2 linked regions of the Moorella thermoacetica genome follow. The protein of the gene in region 1 interacts with the protein of each later gene in a pairwise test. Links are inferred from orthologs where the notes say so. Each region holds a gene or a part of one and is shown on either strand. Other genes may lie near its edges. The genes, in order: MOTHE_RS02495 and sfsA.

Region 1 (8,656 bases):
TCCGCCCTGGTGGCCGGGCTGGTAGACGCGGATATCCTGTTTTTACTGACTGATACCGGAGGCCTCTTTACCGCCAACCCGGTTACCAGTGACGATGCTGTCCTGCTCCCCTGCGTGACGGAGATTACGCCGGAGATAGAAGCCCTGGCCGGGGGGGCGGGTTCCACCTGGTCAACGGGGGGCATGGCCACTAAGATCCAGGCCGCCCGCCTGGCCACCAGCTTCGGCATCCCGGTGGTCATCGCCAGCGGTCTCCAGGCCGGGCAAATCGAAGCCGTCCTGAAGGGTGAGGAAATAGGCACTATTTTCCTGCCCCGGGAACATCGGGCCCACACCAGGAAACGCTGGCTCGCCTATGCTCCGGCCGTCCAGGGGCAAATCCAGGTTGACGCCGGGGCAGCCCGGGCAATATGTAAAAATGGCAAGAGCCTCCTCCCCGGTGGCGTTATTGCGGTGGATGGTGATTTCGACCAGGGGGCTATAGTAAGTATCGTTGATCCCGCTGGTAAAGAGATCGCCCGGGGTATGGCCAACTATCCGGCAGCGGCTATTTCTCGGATTAAAGGCAGGAAAACGGGCGAGATTGGCGAAATCTTAGGCTATAAGGATTACGACGAGATTGTTCACCGGGACAATCTAATTGTCCTGGGGTAGGGGAAAGGAGCGGTTTTGGTGAATGTAGCCCTGGAGGTGCAGACCAAAGGCCAGAGAGCCAGAGAAGCCGCCCGGATCCTGGCCGGCCTGGGAACCAGCAAGAAAAACGAGGCCTTACTGGCTATGGCCCGGGCCCTGGAGGAAGAACAGGAAGCCATCCTGGCCGCCAACGCCAGGGACATGGTCGCCGGAAAAGAAAAGGGCCTTTCCCGGGCCCTCCTGGACCGCCTTCTCCTCAATGAGAAGCGCATCAGGGATATGGCTGCCGGCCTGCGGGAACTGGCTGCTCTGCCGGACCCCGTGGGCGAGGTGACCTCCATGTGGACCCGGCCCAACGGCCTGCAGATTGGCCGGGTACGGGTGCCCCTGGGGGTTATCGGTATTATTTACGAGGCTCGGCCCAATGTCACCGTCGATGCCGCCGGGCTCTGTCTAAAAACCGGCAATGCCGTCATCCTGCGGGGCGGGTCCGAGGCCTTTTATTCCAACCAGGCCCTAACCCGTGTCATCAGCCGGGCGGCAACGGCTGCCGGAGCGCCGGAGGGGGCCATCCAATTAATCGAGACCACCGACCGGGAAGCTGTAAATCTTTTATTGCGGGCCAATGATTACCTGGATGTTTTGATTCCCAGGGGCGGGGCCGGCCTGATCCGGACCGTGGTAGAAAACGCCACCGTGCCCGTCATTGAAACCGGTGTGGGGAACTGCCACGTCTATGTCGACGCCGAAGCCGACCTGGATATGGCCCAGAGGATTGTCATTAACGCCAAGACCCAGCGTCCGGGTGTTTGTAACGCCATGGAAACTCTGCTGGTCCATGAAAAGGTGGCGGACTCCTTTCTCCCCTCCCTGGCCGCGGCTTTAAAGGAAAAGGGAGTCACCATCCGGGGCTGTGAACGTACCCGGGCCATCATACCCTGGGCGGAAGTTGCCACCGAAACCGACTGGGCCACTGAGTACCTGGATCTCATCCTGGCCATAAGGGTTGTCGACTCCCTTGAGAGCGCCCTGGAGCATATCCATCGTTACGGCACCAAACACTCGGAAGCCATTGTTACGACCAACTACCAGACGGCCCGGGAATTCCTGGCCCGGGTGGATGCGGCGGCCGTATACGTCAATGCCTCAACGCGTTTTACCGATGGCTACGAGTTCGGTTTCGGGGCCGAGATTGGTATCAGTACCCAGAAACTCCATGCCCGTGGTCCCATGGGGCCGGAACAACTAACAACTTTTAAGTATATTATTTTTGGTAGTGGACAGATCCGCCAGTAATTGATAAAATAACTTCATAGGGAATCTGGAGGAAATGATGAATTTAGTTACCCGTCCCGGACGGGTAGGGATTATGGGCGGGACCTTCGATCCCATCCATTACGGTCACCTAGTGACTGCGGAAGCGGCTCGCTGGGAGTTCGCCCTGCAAAAGGTGATCTTTGTCCCATCCGGGCGCCCTCCCCATAAAAAGGACTACCCGGTCACCGACGCGGAATACCGTTACCAGATGACCCTGCTGGCTACAGCCAGTAATCCGTATTTCGAGGTATCCCGGAGCGAGATTGATCGGGAGGGTTTTTCCTACACCGTCGACACAGTTGCTGAGTTCCGGCGGGAGTACGGCCCTGAAGTCCAGCTTTACTTTATTACCGGTGCCGACGCAATCCTGGAAATCTTGACGTGGAAGGATGTCGACACGCTCCTGCGTGAGTGTCATTTTATTGCTGCCACGCGACCTGGTTTTCAGTTGAACCGGCTCGAGGAATCCAGGCCCCAGTTACCGGTCGAGGGTAGGCACCGTATTCATCTCATCGAAGTCCCGGCTCTGGCCATTTCTTCTACTGACATTCGCTGGCGGGTAAAAAACAACAAACCTATAAAATACCTGCTGCCGGAAGCAGTAGAAGAGTATATCCGCTCCCGGGGATTATACCGGCCCCGGTTAGATGGTGTATACGAAAAGGGCTAGGACTATATACTACTAAATAACATCTAAGAAGAGGTGAAAGGCATTGGTGCGTACCCTGTATGTGGGTAACCTTCCCTGGGCTACCAGTGAGGAAGAACTGGCGAGGGCCTTTGCTTCCCACGGCGAAGTGTTGAGCGCACGTATTATCACCGATCGCCAGACTGGCCGGTCGCGGGGCTTTGGCTTCGTAGAAGTAAACGATGCCGACGCAGATCAGATGATCGCCGCCATGAACGGGGCCGAACTGGGCGGGCGTATCCTTACCGTCAACGAAGCTCGGGCTCGTTCCTAGGCCCATACTGCCCGGGCGTATTGAACCTCCTATTAATATAATAGGGGGTTTTTGTTAAGCATCAGGGCGGAGGGAAGAAAGAAAGTGGAATAGGAACAATGGCTAACTATCAGGAGATTTTAGCTGCCAGGTTATCAGAAAAGCGTTATCTGCATAGCCTGGGAGTAGCCGGTACAGCTGCCCGGCTGGCAAGCAAAAATAAGGTCGATCCGGAGCAGGCCCGCCTGGCGGGCCTGTTACACGATTATGCCCGGGATTTACCTCCTGGGGAGCTCCTGACCCTGGCCGCAGGGGCCGGACTGATAACCTGCGAACTGGAAAGACGGCTCCCCATTTTGCTCCATGGCCCTGTTGGCGCTTTACTTATCAAACAGGACCTGGGCATAAAAGATCGGGCGGTTCTCCAGGCCGTCGCCCGGCATACGGTAGGAGCCGTAGCCATGACGGCCCTGGATAAGATTATTTACCTGGCGGATGTTATTGAACCGGAACGCCGTTTTCCCGGGGTGGAAGAACTGCGCCGGCTGGCAGCCGCAGATTTAAATGCGGCCCTGCTGAAAGCCTTTGAAACCAGTATTCTTTACCTCGTGGGCAAAGGCCAACCCCTCCACCCGGTCACCATCGAGGCCCGAAACTATCTCCTCCTGTCCGGCCAGGAGGAAACCAGCGCCTGAAAGTAATCTTTCCACCCTAATTCATATGCGGACGGGCCGCTTATGACGGCCAGCAATCGCCAGCAAAAGAAAGAAAATCTGGCATGGAGTTAATATAGTTCAAACCAGCCCCCAGGAAACCAACTAATAGCCTAAATTGTAGAACCCTATTTACGTAGGAGGCTAAAATTTATGGATGCAGGCCGGGTAGCCCAGCTGGCGGCCCAGGCGGTGCTGGAGAAAAAAGGAATTGATCCGGTTATCCTTGACCTGCAGGGCATAACCCTCATTGCCGACTATTTCGTCATCGCCAGCGGTACCTCCACCGTCCAGGTTCAGGCCATAGCCGGCCGGGTCGAAGAGATCCTGGACGCAGCCGGGGTGGAACTCCTCCACCGGGAAGGCCTGGAGGCGGCTCGATGGGTATTGCTGGATTATGGTGCCGTAGTAGTCCATATCTTTCTCGAAGAAGAGCGCCGGTTCTACGACCTGGAGCGCCTCTGGGGCGATGCCCGGAGAGTAGCCATAGAGAGCCCTTGAGTCTGGTAGTATGGAGTGACATTTATGGAAGCACGCTATAACTTCAAAGAGATCGAACCCAAATGGCAACGCCGCTGGGAGGCCAGCGACCTGTACCGGGTAACGGAGGATCCCGATAAGCCCAAATTTTACTGCCTGGAGATGTTCCCCTACCCTTCTGGCAACTTGCACATGGGGCACGTCCGGAACTATTCCATCGGTGATGTAGTGGCCAGGGTCAAGCGGATGCGGGGTTATAACGTCCTCCATCCCATGGGATGGGATGCCTTTGGCCTGCCGGCGGAAAACGCCGCCATCCACCGGGGCATCCCGCCGGCGGAGTGGACCTGGAGCAATATTGCCAACATGCGCCGCCAGCTCCATGCCATGGGCATCAGCTACGACTGGGACCGGGAGGTGGCCACCTGCCACCCCAACTACTACCGCTGGACTCAGTGGCTTTTTCTGCAAATGTATAAACACGGCCTGGCCTACCGCAAGAAGGCTGCTGTCAACTGGTGCCCCTCCTGCGCTACCGTCCTCGCCAACGAACAGGTGGTAGACGGGGCCTGCGAGCGCTGCCATACCCCGGTAATGCGTAAAGACCTGGAGCAGTGGTTCTTCCGCATTACCGATTATGCCGATCGCCTGCTGGAGGATTTGAAAAAGCTCCCGGGCTGGCCGGATAAGGTAAAGATCATGCAGGAGAACTGGATTGGCAAGAGTTCCGGTGCGGAAGTAGTCTTCCGGGTGGAGGGTAGCGGCGAAGAGATTCCTGTTTTCACCACGCGACCCGACACCTTGTACGGCGTTACCTACCTGGTCCTGGCGCCCGAACACCCCCTGGTGGAGAAGTTAACCGCCGGGACGCCCTATGAGGGGCCGGTGGAGGAATTCGTCCAGGCGGCGCGCTATTTGAGCGCCCTGGATCGCACCGCCACGGAAAAGGAAAAGGAAGGTCTTTTTACAGGTGCCTATGCCATTAACCCGGTAAATAACGAACGGGTGCCCATCTGGATTGCTAACTATGTCCTCATGGAATATGGTACCGGTGCCGTCATGGGGGTACCGGCCCATGACCAGCGGGACTTTGAATTTGCTCGCAAATACGACCTGCCTGTAAAGGTCGTTATCCGGCCCGCCAGTTCGGAGTTGCCGGCCGGAGAGCTTGCAGCGGCCTATGTAGAAGACGGCATTATGGTGAATTCGGGTCCCTTTAATGGCCTGCCCAACCGGGAGGGTATTCAGAAGGTTACTGAATACCTGGAGAGTATCGGCAGGGGCAGGGCCAGGGTGAACTACCGCCTGCGGGACTGGCTCATTTCCCGCCAGCGTTACTGGGGCGCCCCCATACCCATGATCTACTGCGACCAGTGCGGTATTGTGCCGGTACCGGAGGAAGACCTGCCGGTTATCCTGCCCGAAGGAGTGGAATTCAGACCCACAGGGGAATCGCCCTTAACCTATTGCCCGGAGTTTGTTAATACCACCTGTCCCCGGTGTGGCGGCCCGGCCCGGCGGGAAACGGACACCATGGACACCTTCGTCTGTTCTTCCTGGTACTTCCTGCGCTATACCAGTCCCCACAGCCAGGATCGGGCCTTTGAGAGGGATAAAGTCGACTACTGGATGAACGTGGACCAGTATATCGGCGGGGTGGAGCACGCCATCCTCCATTTGATGTACGCCCGTTTCTTCACCAAGGCCCTCCATGATTTCGGCCTGGTAGGGGTGGAGGAGCCCTTCCAGAACCTCCTGACCCAGGGAATGGTCCTTAAGGACGGCAGCAAGATGTCCAAGTCCAAAGGCAATATCGTCAGTCCTGAGGAGATAATCAATCGTTACGGGGCGGATACGGCCCGCCTCTTTATCCTCTTTGCCGCCCCGCCGGAGCGGGACCTGGAGTGGAGCGACCAGGGAGTGGAGGGTTGCTACCGCTTCTTAAACCGGGTCTGGCGCCTGGTAGGTTCCTACGCTGACGCAGTCCGCAGGGCGGGAGGCAGCCTGGAAATCAGGAGCCATGCTGACCGGGAGCTCTGGCGCCTCCTCCACGCCACCATCAAGAAAGTTACTGAGGATGTGGAGGAACGCTTTAACTTTAATACGGCCATCAGCGCTATTATGGAACTGGTCAATGGCTGTTATCGTTACCAGGACACTGTTCCGGAAGAGGAGCAGAATCTGGTTCTCATGGGAGAGGTCTTGCGCAAGCTGGTAACCCTGCTGGCTCCCTTTGCCCCCCATATTACTGAGGAACTCTGGCAGGGCCTAGGTGGACAGGAAAGCGTTCACCGGGAATCCTGGCCCCAGTACGACCCTGAGGCCCTGGTGGAAGAGGAGATCACTCTAGTAATCCAGATTAACGGTAAGGTAAAAGACCGGATGCAGGTGCCGGCAGGTTTGGCCAGGGAGAAAATCGAGGAACTCGTCCTGAACCGGGATAAGGTGGCAGCCCTGCTGGCCGGACAGCAGGTGGTAAAGGTCATTGTTGTCCCTGATAAACTTGTCAATGTGGTAGCTCGCCGGGCCAGTTGATGGACATCTAAACCTGTTGAACCTGGGGGCCTTCCAAATCGGGGTAATTTCTGCAGGACAGAGACTGTACCCCCGCGACAGCCGCCAGGGATCATCGGCGACCCTGACCGGGAGTTGGAGCCTAAGGGCAAAAAAGTCATCCACCTGGGATAACAGGGCCCCGCTCCAGGTCAGGGTAACCCCCTGGTGGACAAGATTCACTATCCAGGGGGGCGATGTTTTTTTATTATGGAATTGGCCCGAAAATTGTATTCTCAGAGAAGGGACAGGTGGAGATGAGCATTAAAAGAGTTGCGGTATTAACCTTGCTTCTTTGCGGCTCTTTTTTGCCCCTCGGGGGGGTGGCATGGGCGGCGACAGGAAACGAGCTGGGTAAAATGTTACCTTTATGGAGCGTATTACCCTTTGTAGGGATGCTCCTGTCCATTGCCATCTGGCCGCTGGTCAACGCCTCCTGGTGGGAGCACAACATGGGGAAGGTAAGCTTGTTCTGGTCCCTGGTTTTCTTTGTACCGTTCTTAATTGCCTTCGGGAGCGGTACGGCCTTTACCCAGGCAGTGGAAGTGTATCTCCTGGATTACCTGCCCTTTATCATCCTTCTCTTCGGTCTCTTCGTAGTGGCAGGGGGAATCATTCTTCGTGGTACCCTGCGGGGTAATCCGGGTGTGAACGTCCTGCTCCTGCTGGTGGGCACGATCCTCTCAAGCTGGATTGGGACCACCGGAGCCAGCATGCTCATGATCCGGCCGGTTATCCGGGCCAACGAGTGGCGGCGTTACAAGGCCCACATAATCATCTTTTTTATCTTCCTCATTTCCAATATCGGCGGGGCCCTCACCCCCGTAGGCGACCCGCCCCTGTTCCTGGGTTATTTACGGGGGGTGCCCTTCTTCTGGACCATGAGGTTAATCCTGCCCATGGGATTTAATGTACTAATCCTCCTCACCCTTTACTACTTCCTGGATAGTTACTTTTACCGTAAAGAAAAGGTGCCCCGGGCAAAGGGCGGGCAGGACCCCTTGCGGGTAGAGGGTTTACAGAATCTTATTTACCTGGGTATCATTGTCGGCGCTGTTATTTTAAGTAGTATCCTGGCCAAGAACCCGGCCTTTGCCGACCAGCAAACCGGGAACCTTTACGGCATTACTATCTTCCGCCACGGCGAAGAAGCAGTGGTGCTGCCCTACACCAACATAATCCGCGACCTGGCCATTCTCCTGGCGGCTTTCCTGTCATGGAAGACTACTTCTATGGATATTCGTAAAGATAATCGCTTTACCTGGGGTCCCATCAAGGAAGTAGCCATCCTTTTTGCCGGTATCTTTATGACCATGATTCCGGCCCTGGCCATCCTCCACGCCCGCGGCGCGGAACTGGGCTTAACTCACCCGGCCCAATTTTTCTGGGCCACGGGAGCCCTTTCCAGCTTCCTGGATAACGCCCCGACGTACCTGGTATTCCTGACCACCGCTACCAGCCTGGGGGCAACCACCGGGGTGCCTACCACCCTGGGTGTCGTGGCTCCCAAGATGCTCCTGGCCATATCCTGCGGCGCCGTGTTTATGGGTGCCAATACTTATATCGGTAATGCCCCCAACTTTATGGTGCGGTCAATAGCGGAAGAGAATAATATTCGCATGCCCAGCTTTTTCGGCTACATGGGCTGGTCGATAGGGATTTTAATTCCTTTATTTATCCTGGACACCTTGATTTTCTTCCGTTAAAGGGCCGCCCCGGGGCGGCCTTCCATCATTCGCCGGGATCCAATCCCGGCGAAAATTATGTCGTCGCTGGCAGGAAGATGGCCTTTTGAGTCGTAATTAATTCCAGGAAGAAATTTCTTCCGGGGTGATGCAGCATGTGGGAGTGGGACAGGCGCGTACGCTGGCTGGCAGCAGCCCTGGCGGTGGCTCTCATCTTCGGAGCCGGCATCCAGTATGGTAGCTGGCGGGAACGGCAGGCGGCAGCAGACCTGCCCCGGGTGATACCAGGGGAGCAGGCCGGGGCTCCTGGGAACAGCAGTAATGGCGCTGGCCA
Region 2 (8,570 bases), 150 kb from region 1 along the record:
CTTCCCAGGATTGTAAAATCCAAAGAAAGCCTGGAAAAGATCATGGCCCTGGTAGACAGCCCCTACAATGGTATCACACTATGTAGTGGTAGTCTTGGGGCAAATCCGGACAACGATATTCCTGCTCTTATACGCTATTTCGGCGCTAAAGGAAGAATACACTTCGGTCATGTAAGGAATATTAAGATACATTCACTCCGCAATTTTGATGAGTCTTCTCATTTGTCTTCGGATGGATCTTTGGATATGTTTGAGATTATGAAGGCATACCATGATATTGATTTCAAGGGATATATCAGGCCGGACCATGGTCGAATGATCTGGGGAGAAGTAGGCAGGCCTGGGTATGGCCTGTATGACAGGGCTCTTGGGATCGCCTATCTGAACGGGTTATGGGAAGCAATTGGTAAAATGAAAAAGGTATGTTAAAATACTATACTGCCATGGTATCCTTAACGTACGTATCTTCTCCGCGGCAATATATAGTGGCCACCGGCGCGCTGGAGATAGCGTAGGTTATCCTCCTGGGCAAAATCCGGGTCGACCACGGCTATCACACGTCACAGTTACCACCCTACCAGGTTTTTATTGACTTCTTCAATTACCGCATATCTGCGTTGTTGCCCGGCCAGACCCAGCAACGTATCAGAAAGCTGTCACTGTAAGGTAAAATGGTCGAGGAGAAGTATGCCTCGAAGCATCCCCCACATCACAGAGCCGTGCTGGCGTAATTAACACACACGGCTCCTTAAGGAATTCTTTACGCAATGTATGCCCACAAAACCGATGTTGGGAAAAATTTTACCAGGCTGCCCTGCTGAATGGCTTATGCCACCGCAGGGGCTGGCGGAGGCAGGGGTGCGTCATGGTCGAACTACCCGCCAATTTGATTAAAGCTACCTTTCTTTCCCGGCCGAACCGTTTTACAGTGGTGGCTGCCAGGGAAGGGGAGAAGCTGGTTGCCTTCCTGGCCGACCCGGGGCGCTTGACGGAACTGTTGCTGCCCGGGGCTGAGGTCTACTTGGCCCCGGCATCACGGCAGGGGGATAGGAAAACGGCCTACGACGTGGTCCTGCTCCGCCAGAACGGTACCTTTATTTCCCTGGACAGCCGCCTGCCCAACCGCCTCTTTGCCGCCGCCTTACAGGCCGGGAGCCTTGAACCCTTCAAAGGTTACCGGCTGCGGGCGACCGAGGTCCGGGCCGGTTCCAGCCGCCTGGACTTTTTACTCCAGGGTGATGGACACCCCCCCTGCTACGTTGAGGTAAAATCGGTAACCCTGGTAAGAGGTGGGCTGGCCCTTTTCCCCGATGCCCCGACTGCTCGCGGCAGCCGTCACCTGCGGGAGTTGATGGCCCTGCACTCCCGGGGCTACCGGGCGGCAGCCGTTTTTATCATCCAGCGGGAAGATGCTATCAGCCTGGCCCCCAACGAGGTTACCGACCCTTGCTTTTCCAGCACCATCAGAGAAGCGGCTGCCGCCGGGGTGGAAATCTATGCCTACCGCTGCCATATCGACCCGGTGACAGTCAGCCTGATCGCTCCCGTAATGGTAAAACTTTAGGAAAAATGAGGGTCAGTATATACTATAGCAAGGGAGCCACGTATACGGTTCGAAACGAGTTATACCACCATTGCGTCCAGGTGTGTTACTCCTCAGGTCCCGCAGGGAAACGGCGAGCCCCATGACTATTATCACCACCTTAACCCCCGGCTCAGATAAGGCCGGGTTTTTTTGCGTAAGGGCGTTAGTAATCGTACTGGGGCGGCCCCCTGCCGGGAAAGAAAATTTTCCGGGTGCAAAGGAATATTTTCACCTTGACGGGCACAAGAGTTCATGGGATAATGAAATTAATAATTTAAAGATCATTAATCTATTCATATAACTCCCGAGGAGTACAAGAATGCTTTCCAAGTCTGAATGCACCCTGGTGGCGGAGTTCCTCCAGGGCCTCGCCAACCCGGTGCGGGTAAAGATCCTCTGCGCCCTCCGGGAGGGCGAAAAGAGTGTCAGCGAGATTGTCCGCGAAACCGGGGAAAAACAGTCCAACGTCTCCCAGCAACTGCAAATACTCCTGCACAAAGGCTACCTCAGCCGCCGGCGTGAAGAGCGCAACGTCTTTTATGCCATAAAGAAACCCGAACTTTTTACCCTGATGGAGCAAATTCGTACCCTTGTCCTGGCTGAAAAAAGGGGGGAGGAGGCAAAGAGGCCTGAAGAGGCCATTCTAGAAGAATAAAGGGAAGGAGGGGAGAATGCATGGCACAGCTTTGCCTGGTAGTCCAGACCGGCCCCTATACCTACCAGAATTTAGATACGGCCTATGGCCTGGCCCGGGCGGCCCTGGCCAAAGGGCATGGCGTCAGCCTTTTTTTGTACATCGACGGGGTAGTGGCCGCCAATAAAAATATCGACGCCCCCGGTGAGCGCAATATTGCCGCTATGCTCCAGGAACTGGCCGCCGCCGGTGTCCGCATCGCTTCCTGCGGTGCCTGTTCCAAGTTCCGGGGCATTACCGACGAGATGTACATCGACGGGGCGGAAATGGGTAGCCTGGTTGATATGGCTGATATGATCCAGGAGGCCGATGTCTTGATTAACTTTGGATTTTAATAATTGCCATAAGAGGCAGGTGACAGGAAATTGCAAAAAGTGATGGTTTTGATTCCTTCCGCCCCTTACGGGACAGCGGCTATGGTCGAGGGCTACCGCTACGCCATCGGCATGGCGAGCCTGGAGGTAGATACCACCGTGGTTCTCCTTGATGACGGTGTCTGGGCTGTTTACCCGGGTCAGAACCCGAAAGCCCTGCAGATGAAATCCCTGGGAGAGGCCTTTGCCAGCATTGAAGATATGGGCGTAAAACTCCTGGTTTCCAGGGAATCTTTGGAAGAACGGGGCATACCCGAAGACAAAATCCTGGCCGGCCGGGTGGTCGACCGGGCAGGCCTGGGTGAAGCCCTGGCGGGAGCAGAAGGTATTATCCAATTTTAAGGAGGAAGGGCCCCTTGTTGGTATTGTTAACGCGTTCCCCATTTCAGCGGCAGGATTACCGGCGCAACCTCCAGCTGGCTATGACCCAGCCGGGTTCGGAGGTTATCCTGATCCAGGATGCCGTCCTGGCCCTGCATAAAGCACCGGCTGACTACCAGGAAATGGTCGATCAGGCCCGCGTTCAGGGGATAAATTTTTACGCCCTGGCGGCCGACCTGGAAGCCCGGGGCTTGGATACAAAAGCTACTTACCCGGGAACCAGGGTCATTGATTATGGCGAAATGGTTGACCTGGCCGTAAAGCACGGGAAGGTTTTGTGAAAGTCACCCCGCAATATTTTTTCTAAGGAGGTCATCACCATGCAGGCCGATGCAGTTTTAGACGCCAGGGGGCTGCTCTGCCCCATGCCCATCGTCAAGCTCTCTCAAAAAATCAAGGCCATGGATTCCGGGCAGGTCCTGGAGGTTCAGGCCGACGACAAGGGGGCGGCAGTGGACATCCCGGCCTGGTGCCAGAAGACGGGTAACATCTACCTGGGGTCCGAGGCCGGTAGCAATTACACCAGCTATTATGTAAAGAAAAGTTAGGAGGCACAGGTCATGGCTGAAGACAAGATGGCCATCATTTGCTTCAGTGGCGACCTGGACAAAGCCCTGGCCACCTTTAACCTGGCCACCGGGGCGGCGGCTTCCGGCATGGAGGTAACCATCTTTTTCACCTTCTGGGGCATCAACCTCCTCAAAAAACCCCGGGGCCGCAGGGGTGCCAGTTCCCTCCTGGGCAGGATGTTTGACTGGATGATGCCCTCCGGCCCTGACAGGCTGCCCCTCTCCAAATTTAATATGGCCGGCCTGGGTCCCTTTTTCATGAAGAAGCAGATGCGGAGCAAAAAGGTCCAGGCGGTCAGCGAGTTCCTGGCCCTGGCCCGGGAAATGGGGGTCAAATTTGTGGCCTGCATCATGTCCATGCAGGTCATGGAGATTCCCGAGGAAGACCTTATCGACGGGGTCGAATTCGGCGGCGTGGCTGCCTTTCTCCAGGAAGCGGCCAATGCGAAGATCAGCCTGTTCATTTAGTCAGTGCTTTCACCCATCAATACTTTGCGGGAACGGAGGGGAACTGGAAAGTGCAAATTGCCACCTACAACTTTCCCGACGAGCTCTATTACGACGACAAGCACAGCTGGGCCAGAATAGAAGGTGACGTTGCCACCGTCGGGTTGACCGACTTCTCCCAGCAACTGGCTGGTGCCTTCGTCCATATCAACCTGCCCAAGGCAGGCAAAACCGTGGCCCGGGGTAAACCGCTGGCAGCCGTGGAATCCGGCAAGTGGGTGGGCCGGGCCTATGCCCCGGTGAGCGGGGAAGTCATTGCCGTCAACGAAAATCTCAAGAAGCAGACCGGCCTGATCAACAGCGATCCCTACGGGGAAGGATGGATTGCCAAAATCAAAATGAGCAACCCGGCAGAGGTGGCCGGCCTCTTACAGGGAGAGGCCCTCAAGGCCTTTATCGAGCAGGAAATAGCCAAACACCAGAAATAAGGGTGTAACCGGCCTATTCCCTCATGGGGGGTGCTTGCCAATAGTAACCATTTTGGCAAAACCCTATTTTCGGAGGAGCGCGAAAGGGATGCAGCAAGGGAACGACCCCTTGAACGGCTGGCCAGCCTTTACGACAATGCGGGCCTGCTACCAGTGTGCCAGGTGTACCTCCGGCTGCCCGGTAGCCACCCTGGATCCGGAGTATAACCCCCGCCGGATCTTTCGCCTGGCGGTCCTGGGTGAGAAAGAAGCTGTCCTCAAGGATGAAAAGCTCTGGTACTGCCTGGCCTGTTATACCTGCCAGGAGCGCTGCCCGGAGGAGGCCCGGCCGGCGGAAGTCCTCCTGGCCCTGAAAAACCTGGCCTGCGAGCGGGGTTTTGCCCCGGCAGCCCTCCTGGCGGCAGCCAGACTCGTGGCTGAGGACGGCCGCCTCTACAATATTGACGAGTTTCATAATGAATACCGGGAGGAAGAAGGCTTACCGGCCCTGGATGAAGAGACGGGGATTCTCGGCAAGCTCCTGGCCCTGACCGGCTTGCAGGGGAGGCTGGTAGAATGACGGGCCGGCGTTACGCGCTTTTTCTGGGCTGCAATGTACCGGTCCGCAACCTGGGTTATGAACTGGCGGCCCGCCGGGTAGCCGCTGCCCTGGAGATCGAACTGGTCGACCTACCCGGGTTTCGTTGCTGCGGCTATCCCTTAAAGGCCCTGGATAGTTATGCCGCCCTCCTGGTAGCGGCCCATAACCTCTGCCAGGCGGAAGCTGCCGGCCTGCCCATTGTCACCCTTTGCAACGCCTGCAGCGGTACCCTGACGGAAGCCGACCTGGAACTCAAAGAGGATGCGGACCTCCGCAAGCGGGTAAACGGGGACCTGGCCCGGGTGGGTCTCCGTTACCAGGGTACAACCAGGGTCCAGCATTTCCTCCGCGTTCTGGACAGCTCCCCGGGACGGCAGGAGATCCGTCGCCGGGTGAGCCTTCCCCTGGACAGCCTGCAGATTGCCGTCCATTACGGCTGCCACTACTTCCGGCCCACCAGGGTCTATCACCGGTACGGGGTAGACCCCAGGGAGGACGCTGAAGCCCCGGAGGCCCTGGACCGGCTGGTCACCGCTACCGGAGCCGCCAGTATCAGCTATGAAGGTAAAAATGATTGCTGCGGTGGCGGGTTGATGGGCCTGCGGCCCGACCTGGCGCGGGAACAGGCGGGCCGGAAGGTCAGGGAGGCCCAGGGGGCCGGGGCCGACGCCCTGCTGGTTGCCTGTCCCACCTGCGGCCTGAATTTCAGCAACAGCCAGCCCGATGACCAGGAATTGACCATCCTGTATTTCCCCCAGCTCTTGGGGCTGGCCCTGGGGTTGGACCCGGACGAACTAGGCCTGGAGCTAAACCAGATTTCCGCCGACGGGGTGCGGGAAAAGTTGGGGGTGTAGCCTTTGTCAGGAAAACTGGACGTCCTGGTTGTAGGCGGCGGGCCGGCGGGTATGGCGGCGGCCCTGGACCTGGCCCGGGCGGGCCTGCAGGTGATGATCGTAGAAAAGGAAGCTGTACTGGGGGGCAGGTGGCTGGATTACGGCTGTAAAGCCGGGGAGGACTGCAGCCGTTGTAATATCTGCCTGGGCTTCCCTTTATTGGAGGAAGTCACCAGCCGGGAGAATATTACCCTGGTCACCGGGATGGTGGTGGTTGGTGTCACTGGTACAACGGGAGCTTTCACCGCCAGCCTGAGGGCGACCGGGCCCCGGATTGACTGGCAAAAATGCGATCACTGCGGCCGTTGCCGGGAGGCCTGCCCGGCGGGGGCTATCCTGCCGCCCCACCCGCGGGGGCTTCCGCGGGCCTATCGCCTGGATCATTCCTGCTGTCTGCGGGCGAAAGAAGACTGCCAGGCCTGTGTTGCAGCCTGTCCCCGTGCAGCCATTGAGCTGGAACCGGCGTCGCCGGAGTCCATCCGCGCCAGGGCAATCGTGGTAGCCACCGGTTTTGCACCCTTTGACGCCGCCGGCCTGCCGGAATATGGTTACGGCTTTTACCCCCGGGTTACGACAGCCATGGAACTGGAAAGTGCCCTCAGCCAGGGGGACCTGGATGCTCCCGGTTGGGAACGGCTGTCCTTTATCCAGTGTGCCGGTTCCCGCAGCCGGAAACTGGGCCATGATTACTGCTCCCGCGTTTGCTGCGGTTATTCCCTGCGCCTGGCCAGGGCCTTAAAGTACAGGGGGCTGTCCCGGGAGATAACCATTTTCTATATGGACCTGCAGCTAAATGATGCCAGGTTGCAGGAACTTTACCGGGAGTTACGGGCGACTCCGGGCCTGAAGCTGGTCCGGGGCATGCCTTCAGAGATACGCCGGGGGCGGGATGGCCGGGTCAGTATCCACTATGAAGACCTGAGCACCGGCACCCTGGCTACGGAGGAATTTGACCGGGTAGTCCTGGCCGTAGGGATTACCCCGGTTAGGGGCGAGATTTTACCAGGCCTCTCCCTGGAAAGGGATCCTGCCGGCTTTCTGGCCGCCGTTGATGGACCGAACGGCATCCAGGCCAGTACCCCCGGCGTGTTTTTGGCCGGCACCTGCCAGGCCCCCCGGGACATCCAGGAAAGTATCACCCACGGCCGGCTGGCGGCGGCCGGTGTCCGGAAGCTGCTGGAGGGCAGCGGAGAAAAGGCAGGAATGTCGGATATAAGTTCCGGGGCCGGCAGGTCGGCCGCTGCTGACGTCCTGGTATCAGGCCGGGGAGCCAGTGCTTTGCTAGCGGCCCGGGATTTGATGAGGGCAGGCCTTCGCGTCCTGCTCCTGGACGATGACGGTGATTTCGACCCTGCCGACCCGGCGGGCGAACTGGCGGGGCCCCTCTGGTCGGAGCTTACAGATAACTCCAAGGTTACCTATCTCCCCGGCCGGGAGATCCTGGGCGTAAACGGTGATGCCGGTAGCTTCAGCGTCCAGGTGGGAGATGGCCGGCGGGTGGCCAATCTCCAGGTCAGGGCTATCCTCCTGGCCAATCGCCTCGCTGCCGGCCTGCCGGCAGGTATAGCGACGGGGGCAGTACCCATCCTGACCCAGCAGCAGTTAGCGGCGAAACTGGCGGCAGGGGGAAGGATACCGGCCTTAACCTCTCAGGGAGTTACTGGTACTGCCGACGGTGATCTGCTGGCTGGGATCAGGGGCGGGGGTGAAGTGGTTTTCTGGCTGGACGCGGCCGGCGACCTATCCCTCGCTATCCATGCCCTGGCCTGGCAGAATATAGCGGCTTTAAAGGAGAGGTTGGAGCCGGATCGTACCATTTACGTCCTGGCCCGGCAGGTGCGGGTAGCAGCTTTGCCGGAATTGGAAGCCCTTTACGGGCGCCTGCGGGAGGCCGGGGTGATCTTCATCAAGCCCCAGGAGGTGCCGTCCTGGGACGGAGCCTGCCTGGAGGTGAGCGACCCTACCCGCCTCACCCCCGGCATGCCGGAAGTAACCAGGCTCCACCCGGACCTGCTGGTAGTAGGTGAGGAACTCGCGGCCACTCCCGTCACCCGCAGGCTCTGGCAGCGCCTGGGGCTTAAGGCAGTTCAGGGAGAAGCGAACGGGCCGGCCGGGATGGATAGCCTCTATTACCGGGCGGTGACCACCAACCGCCGCGGTATCTTCCTGGTGGCCGCCGGCAGGGAACCGGTACCGGCGGGGGAAGCCGGGACAGCGGCCTCCCTGGCGGCGGCGGCTGTCGTTTCTTTCCTGAAGGGTGAGGAGCCGGAGGCGGCTCCGGTGACCCTGGCCTTCCGGCCCCTCGACGGGGCCTGCGCCGCCTGCCTGACCTGCGTCCGTACCTGCCCCCACGGGGCTATGGTCGTCCAGGGCAAGGCTCTGGTCCGGACCCGTTCCTGCCAGGGATGCGGCATTTGTGTAGCCGAGTGCCCGGCCCATGCCCTGGAATTGCCGGAGTATACCGATGTTCGCCTGCTCCAGGCGGCAGCCGGGGATAAGGGGGGCAATTGATGACTAACAGCCAGGAACAGATTATCGCCTTTTGTTGCCGGCATTCGG

What was found.
Region 2: the proteins of MOTHE_RS02495 (region 1) and sfsA interact in binary tests that used the Escherichia coli proteins (3 or more experiments, as listed by UniProt). The link is inferred for Moorella thermoacetica from one-to-one orthologs.

What each region holds. Positions count from the first base shown.
Region 1 is NZ_CP012369.1:499,406-508,061, forward strand. What follows is about bases 1-2,800. They hold MOTHE_RS02495 (glutamate-5-semialdehyde dehydrogenase), read left to right. Parts: upstream 1-672; coding sequence 673-1,929; downstream 1,930-2,800. Other genes in these bases: proB (glutamate 5-kinase), read left to right, coding at 1-654; nadD (nicotinate-nucleotide adenylyltransferase), read left to right, coding at 1,967-2,620; MOTHE_RS02505 (RNA recognition motif domain-containing protein), read left to right, coding at 2,667-2,800. Also shown: more of MOTHE_RS02505, read left to right, coding at 2,801-2,912; bis(5'-nucleosyl)-tetraphosphatase (symmetrical) YqeK, read left to right, coding at 3,011-3,586; rsfS (ribosome silencing factor), read left to right, coding at 3,758-4,105; leuS (leucine--tRNA ligase), read left to right, coding at 4,130-6,619; MOTHE_RS02525 (sodium:proton antiporter), read left to right, coding at 6,895-8,343; MOTHE_RS02530 (ComEA family DNA-binding protein), read left to right, coding at 8,478-8,656. UniProt on the Escherichia coli protein: Catalyzes the NADPH-dependent reduction of L-glutamate 5-phosphate into L-glutamate 5-semialdehyde and phosphate. The product spontaneously undergoes cyclization to form 1-pyrroline-5-carboxylate.
Region 2 is NZ_CP012369.1:348,741-357,310, forward strand. What follows is about bases 1-2,714. They hold sfsA (DNA/RNA nuclease SfsA), read left to right. Parts: upstream 1-865; coding sequence 866-1,564; downstream 1,565-2,714. Other genes in these bases: uxuA (mannonate dehydratase), read left to right, coding at 1-429; MOTHE_RS01800 (ArsR/SmtB family transcription factor), read left to right, coding at 1,905-2,240; MOTHE_RS01805 (DsrE/DsrF/TusD sulfur relay family protein), read left to right, coding at 2,261-2,614; MOTHE_RS01810 (DsrE family protein), read left to right, coding at 2,657-2,714. Outside these bases: more of MOTHE_RS01810, read left to right, coding at 2,715-2,995; sulfurtransferase complex subunit TusB, read left to right, coding at 3,010-3,315; MOTHE_RS01820 (sulfurtransferase TusA family protein), read left to right, coding at 3,355-3,582; MOTHE_RS01825 (DsrE/DsrF/DrsH-like family protein), read left to right, coding at 3,595-4,071; glycine cleavage system protein GcvH, read left to right, coding at 4,122-4,538; MOTHE_RS01835 (4Fe-4S dicluster domain-containing protein), read left to right, coding at 4,627-5,097; MOTHE_RS01840 (CoB--CoM heterodisulfide reductase iron-sulfur subunit B family protein), read left to right, coding at 5,094-5,972; MOTHE_RS01845 (FAD-dependent oxidoreductase), read left to right, coding at 5,976-8,522; MOTHE_RS01850 (hydrogenase iron-sulfur subunit), read left to right, coding at 8,522-8,570. UniProt on the Escherichia coli protein: Binds to DNA non-specifically. Could be a regulatory factor involved in maltose metabolism.